2 regions of the Nocardiopsis sp. NPDC055824 genome follow, and region 2 is predicted to be linked to the other one. Evidence: predicted binding sites of a transcription regulator. Region 2 holds the regulator's gene; the other holds the start of a gene.
The links. Region 2 encodes LexA, which represses DNA repair genes until DNA is damaged. Its sites were predicted from a motif close to TCGAACANNTGTTCGA; they were not measured.

Region 1 (8,046 bases), on a different contig from region 2:
CGTTCCGCCGGTGTCGGACAACACGTACGGAGCCCTGCCCCGTATCGGCTGATTCGTCCAAAGTTTACGTGGCGCCGGTCACCGATCCCCCACCGCCGGAGATCGGAGTGTTAACGGTTCAGCCCCGTTTCACACACGCGGGACCCATTGTGCCCGGTGCGACGCCCCCTGTCAGCCCGCCCGGTCAGGAGGCGCCGCGGACCGTCCGGTCAGGGCGTCGTCCCGGAGGCACCGCCCCCGGCGCCGGCCCCCGCGGCGGTGCCGGGCGCGGAGGCCCCGGCGGACGCGGGACCGGCGGACCCCGCGCCGAACGCGGCGTCCGGCGGCGGGGTGAGGCCCATGTGCGCCCAGGCCTGCGGCGTGGCCACCCGGCCGCGCGGGGTGCGCGCCAGGAAGCCGGACCGGACGAGGAACGGCTCGGCGACGACCTCCACGGTCTCCGCCTCCTCCCCCACCGACACCGCGAGCGTGGACAGGCCGACGGGGCCCCCGCGGAAGCGGTGCATGAGGACGTCGAGGATGGCGCGGTCCAGCCGGTCCAGGCCGAGGCCGTCGACCTCGTACAGCTCGAGCGCGGCACGGGCGGTCCGCAGCGACAGCTGCCCGTCCCCCCGGACCTCGGCGTAGTCGCGCACCCGGCGCAGCAGCCGGTTGGCGATACGGGGCGTCCCGCGCGAGCGCCCGGCGATCTCCCGGGCCGCGTCCTCCGCGAGGGGCGCCCCGAGCAGACCCGCCGAGCGGTGCAGGATCAGCTCCAGCTCGTCCGGGGAGTAGAAGTCCATGTGCGCGGTGAAACCGAACCGGTCGCGCAGCGGGGCGGGCAGCATGCCCGCCCGGGTGGTGGCCCCGACCAGGGTGAACGGGGCGATCTCCAGGGGGATGGCGGTCGCGCCGGGGCCCTTGCCGACCACGACGTCGACCCGGTAGTCCTCCATCGCGACGTAGAGCATCTCCTCGGCGGGCCGGGCCATCCGGTGGATCTCGTCCAGGAACAGCACCTCGCCCTCCTGGAGGGTGGAGAGGACGGCCGCCAGGTCGCCGGAGCGCTCGATGGCCGGGCCCGACGTGATGCGCAGCGGGGCGCCCATCTCGGCGGCGATGATCATGGCCAGGGTGGTCTTGCCCAGGCCGGGGCCCCCGGACATGAGGATGTGGTCCGGGGCCCGGTTGCGCCTCCGGGCGCTGTCGAGCACCAGGGAGAGCTGCTCGCGCACCCGCTCCTGCCCGACGAACTCGTCCAGGGCGCGGGGGCGCAGGGCGCCCTCGACCTGGCGGTCGTCGAGGCTGGCGTCGGAGGAGACCGCCTCGCGCTCGTACGGGGCGGCCCCGTGGGCCTCGCCGGACTCGTACGGTTCGTGCATGGGGTGCCTTCCTCCTAGGCGCGGCTGAGCCTGCGCAGGGCGGTGCGCAGCAGGACGGCGACGTCGGTGCTCGCGGACTCGGCGGTGACGGCGGCCGCGGCGGCCTCGGCGTCCTTGGCCGACCAGCCGAGGTTGACGAGGCCGGAGACGACCTGCGCGCGCCGGGCGGCGTCGGACGCCCCCGCCGGGGCCCCCTCCGCGGGGGGCAGCGTGCCGTCGGTGAGGACGGGCGACTCCAGCTTGCCCGCCAGCTCCAGGACGATGCGCTGCGCGCCCTTCCTCCCGATGCCCGGCACACGGGTCAGGGCAGCGGTGTCCTCGGTCGCCACGGCCTGGCGCAGGCCGGCCGGGCTGTGGACGGAGAGGATCGCCAGGGCCAGTCGCGGTCCGACCCCGGACGCGGTCTGCAACTGCTCGAACAGGTGCCTCTCGTCGTCGTCGGCGAACCCGAACAGGGTCAGGGAGTCCTCGCGGACGATGAGGCTGGTGGACACGGTGCCGGTCTCGCCGACGTGGAGCCGGGACAGGGCGGAGGGGGTGCACTGGACGGTCATGCCGACCCCGCCGACGTCGATCACGGCGCTGCCGGCGCCGCGTGCGGCCACCCGGCCGGTGAGGAACGCGATCATCTCGTGCGGGCACCGGGGGCGGTGCCCTTCTCCTTCCTGGGGGCGGGGAGCTAGCGGCCGCGGGTGCGGCGGGCGAGTTCCACCTTGCGGGCGAAGTCCTGTGCGGCCTGGGCGACCCGGGCCTGCGCCCCGCCGCGCCAGATGTGGCAGATGGCGAGGGCGACGGCGTCCGCCGCGTCCGCGGGCCTGGGAGGACCGTCGAGTCCGAGGATACGCGCCACCATGGTGCCGACCTGCGCCTTGTCGGCGCGGCCGCTGCCGGTGATGGCGGCCTTGGCCTCGCTCGGTGTGTGCAGGGCGACGGGCAGGCCCCGGCGCGCGGCGCACACCAGGGCGATGCCGCTGGCCTGGGCCGTGCCCATGACCGTGCTGAGGTTGTGCTGGGCGAAGACCCGTTCGACGGCGACCGCGTCGGGCCGGAACCGGTCCAGCCACTCCTCGATCCCGCGCTCGATGCCGACGAGCCTCTGGGGCAGCTCGGTGTCGGGGCTGGTGCGGACGGCGTCGGCCCCGAGGAGGGTGAGCGGCTTGCCGATGGCCCCCTCGACGACACCGACCCCGCACCGGGTCAACCCCGGGTCGATCCCCAACACTCGCACTCCGCCCACCCTCGCCCGTCTTCGCGCATGTCCTCGAACGTCCGTTCGCACCATGCTAGCGGTGGGCGCCGACCCCCGCCGTCCGTCCGCCCGGGCGTGTCGCCTCCCCCGCCTGACCGGCACGCCCCGCGCGATCCCCCTGCGGATCAGGCGGTCCGGTCCCGTTCGAGGCCGGCCGCGATGCCGTCGACGATCATGAGCAGGCCGTCCTCGAAGGCTTCGTCCCCACCGGGGTCCCCTCCTCCGGCGAGCGCCGCGGCCAGGGTGGGCGTCGCTCCGGTCAGCGCGGCCCGCGCCTCCTCGGGAAGGTCCTCGGGAGGCGTCTCCCCCGCGTCGGCGTGGCGCTGCGCGTCGGCCTGCTGCTGGAGGACCGAGCCCACCACGTAGTGGTCGACGAGGACCGCGGCGCGAACGGCGCGCACGGGACCGAAGCCGAAGCCGACCAGGACGGCGAGTTCGGCGTCGAAGGCGGCGAGGGTGGCCGCCCCCGCGCGGCTGCCCGCCACGACCCGGGCCGCGTCGCGGTGGGACGACAGCGCGGCCCGGTGTTCCCGGGCCCGGCGCAGCGACCAGGAACGCCAGTCCTCCCCGGGGCCCGGGGGGCTCTGGGGCGGGCGCAGGTGCTCGGCCATCCTGTCGAGGAGCTCCCGCTTGTCGCGGAAGTGCCAGTAGAGCGCCGGCGACTTCACGCCCAGGCGCTCGGCCAGCCGCCGGACGGTCAACCGGTCCAGCCCCTCGTCGTCGAGCAGTCCCAGTGCCGCCTCGACGATCGTCCGCCGGTCCACCCTCACACCGCCCTCTGTCCCGTGTCTCCGGAACAGGGAGCTTATCACCGCTAAGGTAGCTTAGCGGTGATAAGGACTTACCAACGCTAAGGAGACAGGCATGGCACCCCCCGCCGACCGCTTCACCCGCGCACTCCTCGCCTGCGGCGCCGCCGCCCCCCTGTTCGTCCCGGTGCTCCTCGCCGAGGGGGCGTACCGCCCGGACTACGAGCCGCTCCACCGGTTCGGCAGCGAACTCGCCCTCGGGGAGAGGGGCTGGATACAGACGGCCAACTTCATCGCCACCGGCCTCCTCCTGCTGACCTTCTCCGTCGGCGTGCGCAGGGCGGCGCCCACCGGCCGGAGCTCGTTCGCGCTGCCGGCCCTGACCGCCCTGGCCGGGGCGTGCCTGGTCGTCGCCGGCGTGTTCCCGACCGACCCCGTGGGGGTCGGGACGGCGGGCGCGACCACCCCGGCCGGGACGGTCCACGCGGTCAACGTGCTGCCCTTCCACGCCGCCCTCACCGCGGCGCCCCTGGCGATGGCGTGGCGCCTGGCCGCAGAGCCGGGACGGCGGGCGTGGGTGGCGTACTGCTGCGCCGCGGGCGCCCTCGTCCCGCCGCTCTTCGCGGCCTTCATGGCTTCCGCCGAGCACGGCTTCCACGGCCTGGGACAGCGGGTCGTCCTGACGGTCGGACTGACCTGGTTCGCGGCCGCGGCATGGCTGCTCCTGCGCTCGACCGCCCGGAAGGACCCGGCCCCGGACGCGGGAGGTGGAAAAGGGGTGGACGGGGGTCGGACTGCGTGCTAAGTTCATCTCAGTCAGAGAAAAACTCAGGTTGAGAATAACGAGGACCCGCACGTGACCGAGGACAGGACGCCCCAGCACGACGAGCCGGAGAGCAGGTTCCTCTCCGGCTACGACCCCCACGCCTTCGCCCCCGCCGCGGTCACCGTCGACGTCGTCGCCCTCACGATCCGTCCGGAGGCCGGGACCGGGGAGACCGGGGCCCGGCGGACGGGGACCCCCCACGTACTGCTCACACGGCGCGCCGCCCACCCGCAGCGCGGCCGGTGGGCGCTGCCCGGCGGGTTCGTCCGCGCGGAGGACGGGCCGGACGGCCCCGCCGACCCCGACCTGCCCGACGCCGCCCTGCGCGTGCTGTCGGAGAAGACCCGGCTCCCCACCGAGCTGCACCTGGAGCAGCTGGGCACCTACGGGGCGCGGGGGCGCGACCCCCGCATGCGCGTGTTCTCGGTCGCCCACATGCTCCTGGCCCCCGACCTGCCCGACCCCCACAGCGGCAGGGACACCGAGGAGGCCGCCTGGGTCCCGTGGAGCGAGCTCGGGCACGGCGAGGGCTCCCGGGCCGGCCGCGACCTCGCGTTCGACCACGGGCGGATCCTCGCCGACGCGGTCGAACGCGCCCGCTCCAAGCTGGAGTACACCGCCCTGGCCACCGCGTTCCTGCCGTCCGCCTTCACCATCACGGCACTGCGGGAGGTGTACCAGGCGGTGTGGGGGCGCACCCTGCACGCCGCCAACTTCCACCGCAAGATCCTCGCCACCCCCGGGTTCGTGGAGGACACCGGGGAACTCGCCGAGCACGGCGGCTCCGGAGGCGGGCGCCGTGCCCGCCTGTACCGGGCCGGCGGCGCCGCGCTCCTGCACCCGCCCCTGCTGAGGAGCACCCAGTGACCGGGGCGGTCCGACCGCGCCGGGACCCGCCCCGGCGCCGCCCCACCGTCCCCGCTCCGGGGGCCGCGCGCCACGTACGGGAAGGGAGGGACCAATGAGCACGGAACAGCACGACACCGCGGCGTTCGACACGGCCCTGCGCACGGTCTCCATGGCCGAGGACCCCGCCGCGCTGTTCGGCCCCGTGCCGGTCGGCGGCGGAGCCGTCCCCCCGGCCGCCACCGCCGAGTACCGCCGCCTGGCCCGCCTGGTCCACCCCGACCCGGCGCCCGGGAGCCGTCGCGCGGAGGCCTCGGAGGCCTTCACCCGGCTCACACGGCTGTGGGCCCTGTACCGGGAGATGGCCGCCGGGGACCTGCGCTTCGACGACCTCACCCTCGCCACCCGGACGCGCGCCTACCGCGTCGCGGCGGGACGCCTGGCCCGGGGCGACGTCGCCGACCTGCACCCGGTCCGCTACCGCGACGGGGAGTGGCACGACGCCGTGCTCAAGCTCCCCCGGTCCCCCCGCGACAACGACCTGATGGAGGCCGAGGCGACCGCCCTGCGCCGCATGCGCGAGAAGGGCCACGAGCACTACCGGGCGTTCGTCCCCGAGCTGGTGGACTCGTTCAAGCACCGCGACTCCGCGACCGGGGTGGAGCGGCGCGCGAACGTGCTGGGGCGGCTGCACGGCTTCCACACCCTCGCCGACGTGCGCCGGGCCCACCCCGACGGGGTCGACCCCCGCGACGCGGCGTGGATGTGGCGCCGCCTGCTGGTGGCCGTCGGCAACGCGGCGCGGGCAGGGGTCGTGCACGGCGCGGTCGTGCCGGAGCACGTGCTGGTCCACCCCGCCGAGCACGGGCTGGTGCTGGTCGACTGGTGCTACTCGGTGACCTCGCACGCCTCGCGCACCGCACCGCACGTCCCGGCCGTGGTGCCGGGCCGCGAGGACTTCTACCCGCCCGAGGTGGCCGCGCGACGCCCGGCCCTGGCGCAGACCGACATCCACATGGCCACCCGGTGCGTCGAGTTCGTCACCGGGGGGCGCCTGCCCCGGGAACTGCGCTCCTTCGCGCGCGGATGCACCCTGCCGGCGCCCGAGCGGCGGCCCCGCGACGGGTTCGCCCTGCTCTGCGAACTCGACGACGTGCTGGAGCGCGTCTTCGGCCCGCGCCGGTTCCGCCCGTTCCACATGCCGGAACCCTCCCCACCCACCGCCCCCGCCCGCTAGGGCACCGACCCCGCGGCCCCTCCCGGCCGCCCCCGTCCCCTCAGAAGGAGACCCACCCATGGGAAACAGCAACTGGTCCACCGACGCCTACCACGCGCGCCAGGCGTACAACTCCTCCGTCGGGTCCAGCAGCTTCGGCTACACCGACGACGTGCTCGCCTCCACCCCCCGCAGCAAGTGGAAGACCCACCCGAGCCTGGACCCCCGGGACGTCGGCGTCCGGGAGAGCCGCGACTCCGACGAGCACCCCAACTCGCTCGCCATCTCCGTGCTGTTCGACGTCACCGGCTCCATGGGCACCGTGCCCCGCGTCCTCCAGACCAAGCTGCCCGACCTGTTCGGACTCCTGCTGCGCAAGGGGTACGTGGAGGACCCGCAGATCCTGTTCGGCGGGATCGGCGACGCCACCTGCGACCGGGCGCCGCTCCAGGTCGGCCAGTTCGAGTCGGGGAACGAGCTGGAGGACGACCTCGGCAACATCCTGCTGGAGGGCGGAGGGGGCGGCCAGGCCACCGAGTCCTACGAGCTGGCCATGTACTTCATGGCGCGGCACACCGCGATGGACTGCCTGGAGAAGCGCGGACGGCGCGGCTACCTGTTCGTCATCGGCGACGAGATGGCCTACGGGTCGGTCAAGGCGCGCGAGGTGCGCGAGGTGATCGGCGACGACGTCACCGAGAACATCCCGTTCCCGCAGATCCTCGCCGAGCTGCGGCGCAGCTTCGAGGTCTTCTTCATCATGCCCACGGGCAGCCACTACTACGGCGACCCGAAGGTCAGGGGGTTCTGGGACACCCACCTGGGCCAGAACGTCATCTACCTGGACGACCTCGAAGCGGTGTCGGAGACCATCGCGGTCACCGTCGGGCTGGCCGAGGAGGCCATCGACCTGGAGGAGGGGCTCTCGGACCTGGCCGAGGCCGGGTCGGACGCCGGAGAGGCGGTCGGCAAGGCACTGCGCCCCCTGTCCTCCGCGCGCGGCTCGGTGGTGGTCGCACCGGCCCCGGGCGGCCTCCCCGCGGGGGCCGACGAGGGCGGGGTGGGCCGGCTGTGACGGGCACTCCTCCGCGGTGGTCCGACGGGAACGCGGTCGTCGTCGACCTGGGGTTCGGCGACGCGGGCAAGGGCGTGACGGTGGACCTGCTGTGCGCGCGGCGGCGCTTCGGCGCCGTCGTGCGCGCCAACGGGGGCGCGCAGGCGGCGCACAACGTCGTCGCCCCCGACGGCCGGCACCACACGTTCGCGCAGTTCGGGGCGGGAACCCTCGCCCCGGGCGGGCCGGTCCCCACCCACCTGTCACGGCTCGTGGTCGTGGACCCCTTCGCGCTGGCCGCCGAGGCCCGGCACCTCGCGGAGCTCGGGGTCCCCGATCCGTTCTCGCTGGTCACGGTCGACCGCCGGGCGCTGGTCAGCACGCCCTGGCACCAGGAGGCGAACCGGGTGCGGGAGCGGGCGCGCGGCGCCGGCCGCCACGGCTCCTGCGGGATGGGCGTGGGCGAGGCCATGGCCTACGCCCTGGCCCGCCCGGAGGACGCGCCGACCGCCGGCGACTGCGACCGCCCCGAGCGGCTGCGCCGCAAGCTGCGCCGCCTGGCCGACCACCTCGACGCGGTGCGGAGGGAGGCCGCCCGCTCGGGCGGTGCTCCGCGGGAGGCCGGTCCGGTGCCGGACGTCGAGGAGTGCGTGTCCGCGTACCTGGCGTTCGCGCGGCGGGTGCGGCTGGTGGACGAGGAGTACCTGCCCGGCCTGCTGGCCCGCTCCCCCGTGGTGTTCGAGGG
Region 2 (6,861 bases):
CGAGGTGGTGCCGTCGGCGCAGCCGCAGAGCAGGGGCTGCGCGACGGCGGGAGTGGTCGCCGCCGGCCTGGCCCTGCTCCTGCTCGCGGCCGGCGCGATCTGGTACGTCGTCACGCGGGACTCCCCGGAGACGGGCGAGTACGAGTCGGCCCCCGAGTGCGCCGCCGTCGCGACGGAGACGCTGGACGCGCTGGTGCCGGGGCACGAACTGGAGCTGGAGGAGCCGGTCGGCGGTCCGGAGGACCCGGCCGGGTCCGGGTGGCAGTGCCGCTGGGCCACCCCGGAGGGCCCGGGAGAGGCGGTTCCGGCCACGGCGACGCTGGTGATGGTGGCCGCTCCCAACCCGGGCGGGGTGACGACCGCCGCCGACAACCTGCGCGCGACCACGGAACAGCACGACACCACCGGGCTGGACGGTGTCGGCGAGGAGGCGGTGCGCTGGACCCGCGGGGCGCCGTTCACGGTCGGCTGCGTGGGGACGCGGGTCTCCAACCTGTACCTGGAGTCCTGCTACAGCGTGGCGTCCCGCTACGACGCGACCGAGCCGGCCGACGAGGAGCGTATCGTCGCCGACGCGGAGGAGCTCGCCCTGGCGGTGGTCGGGGCCCTCCCGGAGTCGATCCCCGAGTGACGGGCCGGCGCCCCCCCGGGCGTCCCCGACGGCCGGGAGCCCTACCAGGCGGTGTCGAGGAACTCCTCCAGCGCCGGGGCGACCCCCTCGGCGAAGGGTCTGTCCGAGTCCAGGACCGCCGCTCCGGGCTCGTCCTCGAAGGCTCGGAGGATGTGGTCGGTACCGGGCAGGTCCACGCGTTCGGCGCCGTCCAGACCCGTCATGAGCCGGTCCACGTCCTCCCGAGAGACCTGGGCGTCGTCCTCCCCCCACAGGACCAGGACCGGTGTGCCCTCGGGCAGGTCGCGACCGAGTTCGACGGGGTCGAGGCCGTCCATGAACGCGAGGAAGTCGGCGTTCCACGGTGTGTAGACGCCGAACCGGTCGCTCTCCTGCGACGTGAGGTCGCGTCCTCCCCTGACCGCGGCCCGCCCGGCGCGCATGTCCGAGAGGAGCTGCACCGCCTCCGCCTCCTCGATCTGGCCCGCCCCCTCCGCCATGCGGACCTGCTCGGTGACCTGGCGGTCGAGGAGGTCCAGGTAGCGCGTGCCCGGAGGGGCGGCCAGCACCAGCGCGGGCGAGGGGTGCCCGGAGCCGATGAGCTCGTGGGCGCGCAGGGCGTAGAGGGCGCCCTCGCTGTGGCCGACGACGACCACGCGCCCCGGGTCCACCTCGGGCTGCGCGACGAGCTCCTCGTACGCCGCCACGACCTGCCGGTCGAAGACCCCGGGGTCCACAGGGGCGATCGTCCGGACGCCCCCGGGGCCGGTCTCCTCCCCGGTCTGCGGGTCCGGGCCGCTGCCGAACTTGTCGTAGCGCAGCGAGGCCACACCGGCTTCGGCGAGTACGCGGGAGAGGTTGCGGTTGGTGTCGGCGTCGGGCCGCACGGGCGCGTTGCTGTCGCGGTCGGTGGGACCGCTGCCGGAGATGATGAGTGCGCCGGGGACCCTCCCGGACGCGTCGTGCGGTGTGCGGAAGCTCGCGGAGACCTCGTGCCCGCCGCCCTCGAAGGCGAGTTCGCGCTCGACCCCGCCGGCACCGGGGGGCTCGGCGCCGCCTGTGTCGGCCGGGGCGCAGGCGGCGGAGAGCAGGACCGCGAGGGCACCGCCGACCAGTGCGGCGCGCGGTCGGGCGGAGGGGGAGGAGAGTGGTGTGGACACGGTTCCAGCCTAGCGGCCCCGCCCGGCGGGCCCCCGTCGTCCACAGGCCCTCCCGCGACCGTGCGCCTGCCGGGCGGCCCATGCCCGGGAGGCCGGGGATGCGCCGAGGTTCCCGCGACCGCGCGCGTGCCGAGCGGCCCCGGCCGCCGGGCGCCCGCGCGCACGGCACGGCGCCCCCGGGCCGTCGCAGGACGGCGCCGGGGGCGCGGGGCAGTGGGGCCGGACCGGGGTCAGACGCGTCGCATGACCGCGACGACCTTGCCCAGGACGGTGGCGGCGTCCCCGTTGATCGGCTCGTAGGCCTTGTTGCGCGGCATCAGCCAGACGTGGCCGTCCTCCTCGCGGCGCAGGACCTTGACGGTCGCCTCGTCGTCCAGCAGGGCCGCCACGATGTCACCGTTGTTGGCGTCCTGCTGCTGGCGGACCACGACCAGGTCGCCGTCGGTGATGGCGGCGTCGATCATCGAGTCGCCGACCACGGTGAGCATGAACAGGCGGCCCTCCCCGACCAGCTGGCGGGGCAGCGCGAGCACGTCCTCCACCGACTCCTCGGCCAGGATGGGCCCGCCGGCGGCGATGCGGCCGACCAGGGGCACGGCCGCGGCGCGCGAGGGGTCGATGTCCTCGGGGGTCACGGTCCGGCCGGAGGAGCGGCCGGGCGAGCGCAGCTCCACCGCCCGGGGCCTGTTCTGGTCCCGGTGCAGGTAGCCCTTGCGCTGGAGGACCTTGAGCTGGTGCGCCACGCTGGAAGGGCTGGAGAGGCCGACCGCTTCCCCGATTTCCCTTATCGACGGGGGGAAGCCCCGCTCGCGCACATACCGCTGGATGCAGTTCAGGACGCTCTGCTGTCGGGCGGTGAGTTTGGGGGCTTCGGGCGTGGATCCCCCCGTGTTCCCCACTGCGGTGAGAACGGCGGTGGAATCTGCGGTTCCGGGATTCTCCTCCGGCACGGCCGGGCCTCCTCGGCATTCGGTTCGGTCAGGGCCTGATTGCGTGACTGGCCACCACCGGTCCGCAACCGCGCCGACCTGGGGTCCGCGTGATGGCGAAACCAGCGTGAAATCACAGTCAACATTAGACGTTGCGCACGGTGATATCAAACAAGCGTTCGATGGCTCGGTCCATTGTCCCGCGTGTTTTCGCGGTCAATTTCCGGCCTCTACCGACGTGTGTACACGTGTTCACGTGGTGTTGTCCCCGGAATGCGCGAACACGTCTCCCCGAGGGCGGTTCCGGGGGATGTGGGACTGGTCTCCCGGATCCCGGGGGCGATGCCGGAACCCCCTCGTGGAACGTGCTTCCGGGCGCGGCGGGCCGCCGGTCGCAGCGGGCGCCGGGGGCCTCCGCCGCTATTCTTGTCGACGGAGCCGGACGCCCCCGGGGCGGCCCGGCGCCCCCGCGCCCCCATGTCCGCCCCCTGCCTCCGCCGCGGGTCCCGTCGCGTGTCCGCGTGCGGGACACGCGGGCCGCGGAGTTGCGGGCCACCCCTTGCTGCGCCTAAGTTCGACCACAACATCTGGTGCTCTCGCGGGATGGATTGCCCAGGAGTTGTGGTTTAGTAGAGATACAGGGTGTCGATTCGGTGAGGGAAGCAGGTGAACCAGGATGCACTGTCCGTTCTGCCGCCATCCGGACACCAGGGTGATCGACAGCAGGTCCACCGACGACGGCGCGGCCATCAGGCGCCGCCGGTCCTGCCCGGTGTGCGAGCGCAGGTTCACCACGCAGGAGACCGTCCTGCTGATGGTCGCCAAGCGCTCCGGGGTCACCGAGCCCTTCAGCCGTACCAAGATCATCGCCGGGGTGCGCCGGGCCTGCCAGGGCCGCCCCGTCTCCGAGGACGCGCTCGCCAAGCTCGGCCAGCAGGTCGAGGAGGAGATCCGCGGACGCGGCGTCGCCGAGGTGCCGGCCCACGAGATCGGCCTGGCCATCCTCGGCCCGATGCGTGACCTGGACGAGGTGGCCTACCTGCACTTCGCCAGCGTCTACCGCGGTTTCGAGAGCCTCGCCGACTTCGAGGCCGAGATCGCCAGCCTGCGGCAGGACCGGGAGGACGGCGACGGCGGCGCGGCCGGCCCCCTCCCCGAGAGCAGCACCACCACCGGGTAGCGCCCCCGCGGCCGGGAGAGGGCCGCGGGCGGGGCACCGCAGGGGCCGGCCGGACATCGCGGGACACGTCCTCCCGTGACCGGCCGTCCCGTATTCCAAGGACGCCGTGCACGGTTGGGCAGGCCGTGCCCACGAGGTAGGGGGAGAATCCACGATGACGGAAACCGCCAGCGGTTCGACGGGGCGCAAGGGCAAGGGGAGCCGCAAGGGCCTGAAGATCAAGCGGGTCTTCACGACCCCCGGGACGCACCCGTACGACTCCCTGGAGTGGGAGCGCCGCGACGTCGTCATGACCAACTGGCGTGACGGCACGGTCAACTTCGAGCAGCGCGGCGTGGAGTTCCCCGCCTCCTGGTCCATGAACGCCACCCAGATCGTGGCGAGCAAGTACTTCCGCGGAGCCGTCGGCACCCCCGAGCGCGAGTGGAGCCTCAAGCAGCTCATCGACCGCGTCGTCGGCGTCTACACCGCGACCGGCGTCGAGCACGGCTACTTCGCCGGCGACGAGGACGCGGAGATCTTCGACCACGAGCTCAAGCACGCCCTCGCCAACCAGCTGTTCAGCTTCAACTCGCCGGTGTGGTTCAACGTCGGGACGGCCTCGGCGCAGCAGGTCAGCGCGTGCTTCATCCTCTCCGTCGACGACACCATGGAGTCGATCCTCGACTGGTACAAGGAAGAGGGGATCATCTTCAAGGGCGGGTCCGGCGCGGGTGTGAACCTCTCCCGCATCCGCTCCAGCAAGGAGCTGCTGTCCTCGGGCGGCACGGCCTCCGGACCCGTGTCCTTCATGCGCGGAGCCGACGCCTCGGCCGGGACCATCAAGTCCGGCGGAGCCACCCGCCGGGCCGCCAAGATGGTCGTCCTGGACGTCGACCACCCCGACATCGAGGAGTTCGTCGAGACCAAGGCCCGCGAGGAGCACAAGATCCGCGCCCTGCGCGACGCCGGCTTCGACGTGGACCTGGGCGGCGCCGACATGTTCAGCGTCCAGTACCAGAACGCCAACAACTCCGTCCGCGTCTCCGACGCGTTCATGCGCGCCGTCGACACCGGCTCCGAGTTCGGCCTCACCTCCCGCACCACCGGCGAGGTCGTCGCCACCGTGGACGCCAAGGACCTCTTCACCCGGATGGCCAGGGCCGCCTGGGAGTGCGCCGACCCCGGCATCCAGTACGACGGCACCATCCAGGACTGGCACACCAACCCCGAGACCGGGCGGATCAGCGCCAGCAACCCGTGCAGCGAGTACCTGTCCCTGGACGACTCGTCCTGCAACCTGGCCTCGATCAACCTGCTGAAGTTCCTGCGCGAGGACGACACCTTCGACGTCGAGGGCTTCACCAGGCTCACCGAGCTGGTCATCACGGCGATGGACATCTCCATCACCTTCGCCGACTTCCCGACCGAGAAGATCGGTGAGACGACCCGCTCCTACCGCCAGCTCGGCATCGGCTACGCCAACCTGGGCGCCCTCCTCATGGCCACCGGCCACGCCTACGACTCCGACGGCGGCCGCGCCGTCGCCGCCGCCGTCACCTCGCTGATGACCGGCACCGCCTACCGCCGCAGCGCGGAGCTGGCCGGGGTGGTCGGCCCCTACGACGGCTACAAGCGCAACGAGCAGGCCCACAAGCGCGTCATGCGCAAGCACGCCGCCGCCAACGACGACCTGCGCACGGTGACCTCCCTGGAGGAGCCCGTCCACGCCGCGGCCACCCGCGAGTGGGCCGAGTGCCTCAGGGTCGGGGAGCGCAACGGCTGGCGCAACGCCCAGGCGAGCCTGCTCGCGCCCACCGGCACCATCGGCTTCATGATGGACTGCGACACCACCGGCATCGAGCCCGACTTCTCGCTGGTCAAGTTCAAGAAGCTGGTCGGCGGCGGTTCGATGCAGATCGTCAACCAGGCCATCCCGCGCGCGCTCGCGAACCTGGGCTACCAGGACGAGCAGGCCGAGGCGATCGTCGAGTACGTCGCCGGGAACGGCCACGTCGTGGACGCCCCCTCCCTGCGTCCCGAGCACTACGAGGTGTTCGACTGCGCGATGGGCCGCCGCTACATCAAGCCCATGGGCCACGTGCGGATGATGGCCGCCGTGCAGCCGTTCCTGTCCGGCGCGATCTCCAAGACGGTGAACGTGCCGGAGGACGCCACGGTCGAGGACTTCGAGCACATCTACTTCCAGGGCTGGAAGCTGGGCCTGAAGGCGCTCGCCGTCTACCGCGACAACTGCAAGGTCGGCCAGCCGCTGTCGACGGGCGCGTCGGAGAAGGAGGAGGCGGAGCCCGAGGTGCGGACCGTCGAGGTGGCCCGCCCGGTCCGCCGCCGCCTGCCCAAGAAGCGTCCGAGCGAGACCACCTCGTTCTCCGTGGGCGGCGCCGAGGGGTACATCACGGCGGGCTCCTACCCGGACGACGGCCTGGGCGAGGTCTTCATGAAGCTCGGCAAGCAGGGTTCGACCCTGGCCGGGGTCATGGACGCGTTCTCCATCGCGATCTCCATCGCCCTCCAGTACGGGGTGCCGCTGGAGACCTACGTGGACAAGTTCACCAACATGCGGTTCGACCCGGCGGGCATGACTGACGACCCGGACATCCGCATGGCCCAGTCGGTGGTGGACTACATCTTCCGCCGCCTGGCCCTGGACCACCTGCCCTACGAGGAGCGCGCGGCCCTGGGCGTCCTGTCGGCCTCCGAGCGCCAGGCGCAGCTCGCGGGCGAGGACCCGGCCCAGGTCGCCGCCCAGGTGGAGTCCTACGCCCAGTCCGCCGCCACCCACGGGGCGGAGGCGCCCGGGACCCCGGACGCGCCCGCTCCGCAGGCGTCCCCGGCGGAGCCCGCCGAGGTGCACTCCACGGCGGACCTGCTGGCCGGCCAGGGATTCGTCGCCGACGCGCCGCTGTGCGTCACCTGCGGCACCAGGATGCGGCCCTCCGGCAGCTGCTACGCCTGCGAGGGCTGCGGCTCCACCAGCGGTTG

Region 1: ruvC (crossover junction endodeoxyribonuclease RuvC) is a predicted target of LexA. The motif match lies at 2,623-2,638, and genes of this name have one in related genera.

The regions. Positions count from the first base shown of each region.
Region 1 is NZ_JBSHDN010000110.1:9,227-17,272, reverse strand. It holds gene ruvB (Holliday junction branch migration DNA helicase RuvB) at 210-1,361, opposite strand; gene ruvA (Holliday junction branch migration protein RuvA) at 1,376-1,990, opposite strand; gene ruvC (crossover junction endodeoxyribonuclease RuvC) at 2,041-2,589, opposite strand; gene ACWGL3_RS20645 (TetR/AcrR family transcriptional regulator C-terminal domain-containing protein) at 2,736-3,380, opposite strand; gene ACWGL3_RS20640 (DUF998 domain-containing protein) at 3,475-4,164, shown strand; gene ACWGL3_RS20635 (NUDIX hydrolase) at 4,216-5,052, shown strand; gene ACWGL3_RS20630 (J domain-containing protein) at 5,147-6,268, shown strand; gene ACWGL3_RS20625 (hypothetical protein) at 6,327-7,322, shown strand; gene ACWGL3_RS20620 (adenylosuccinate synthetase) at 7,319-8,046, shown strand, end outside.
Region 2 is NZ_JBSHDN010000262.1:706-7,566, forward strand. It holds gene ACWGL3_RS29520 (hypothetical protein) at 5-631, shown strand; gene ACWGL3_RS29525 (alpha/beta hydrolase family protein) at 673-1,770, opposite strand; gene lexA (transcriptional repressor LexA) at 2,001-2,720, opposite strand; gene nrdR (transcriptional regulator NrdR) at 3,376-3,879, shown strand; gene ACWGL3_RS29540 (vitamin B12-dependent ribonucleotide reductase) at 4,034-6,861, shown strand, end outside.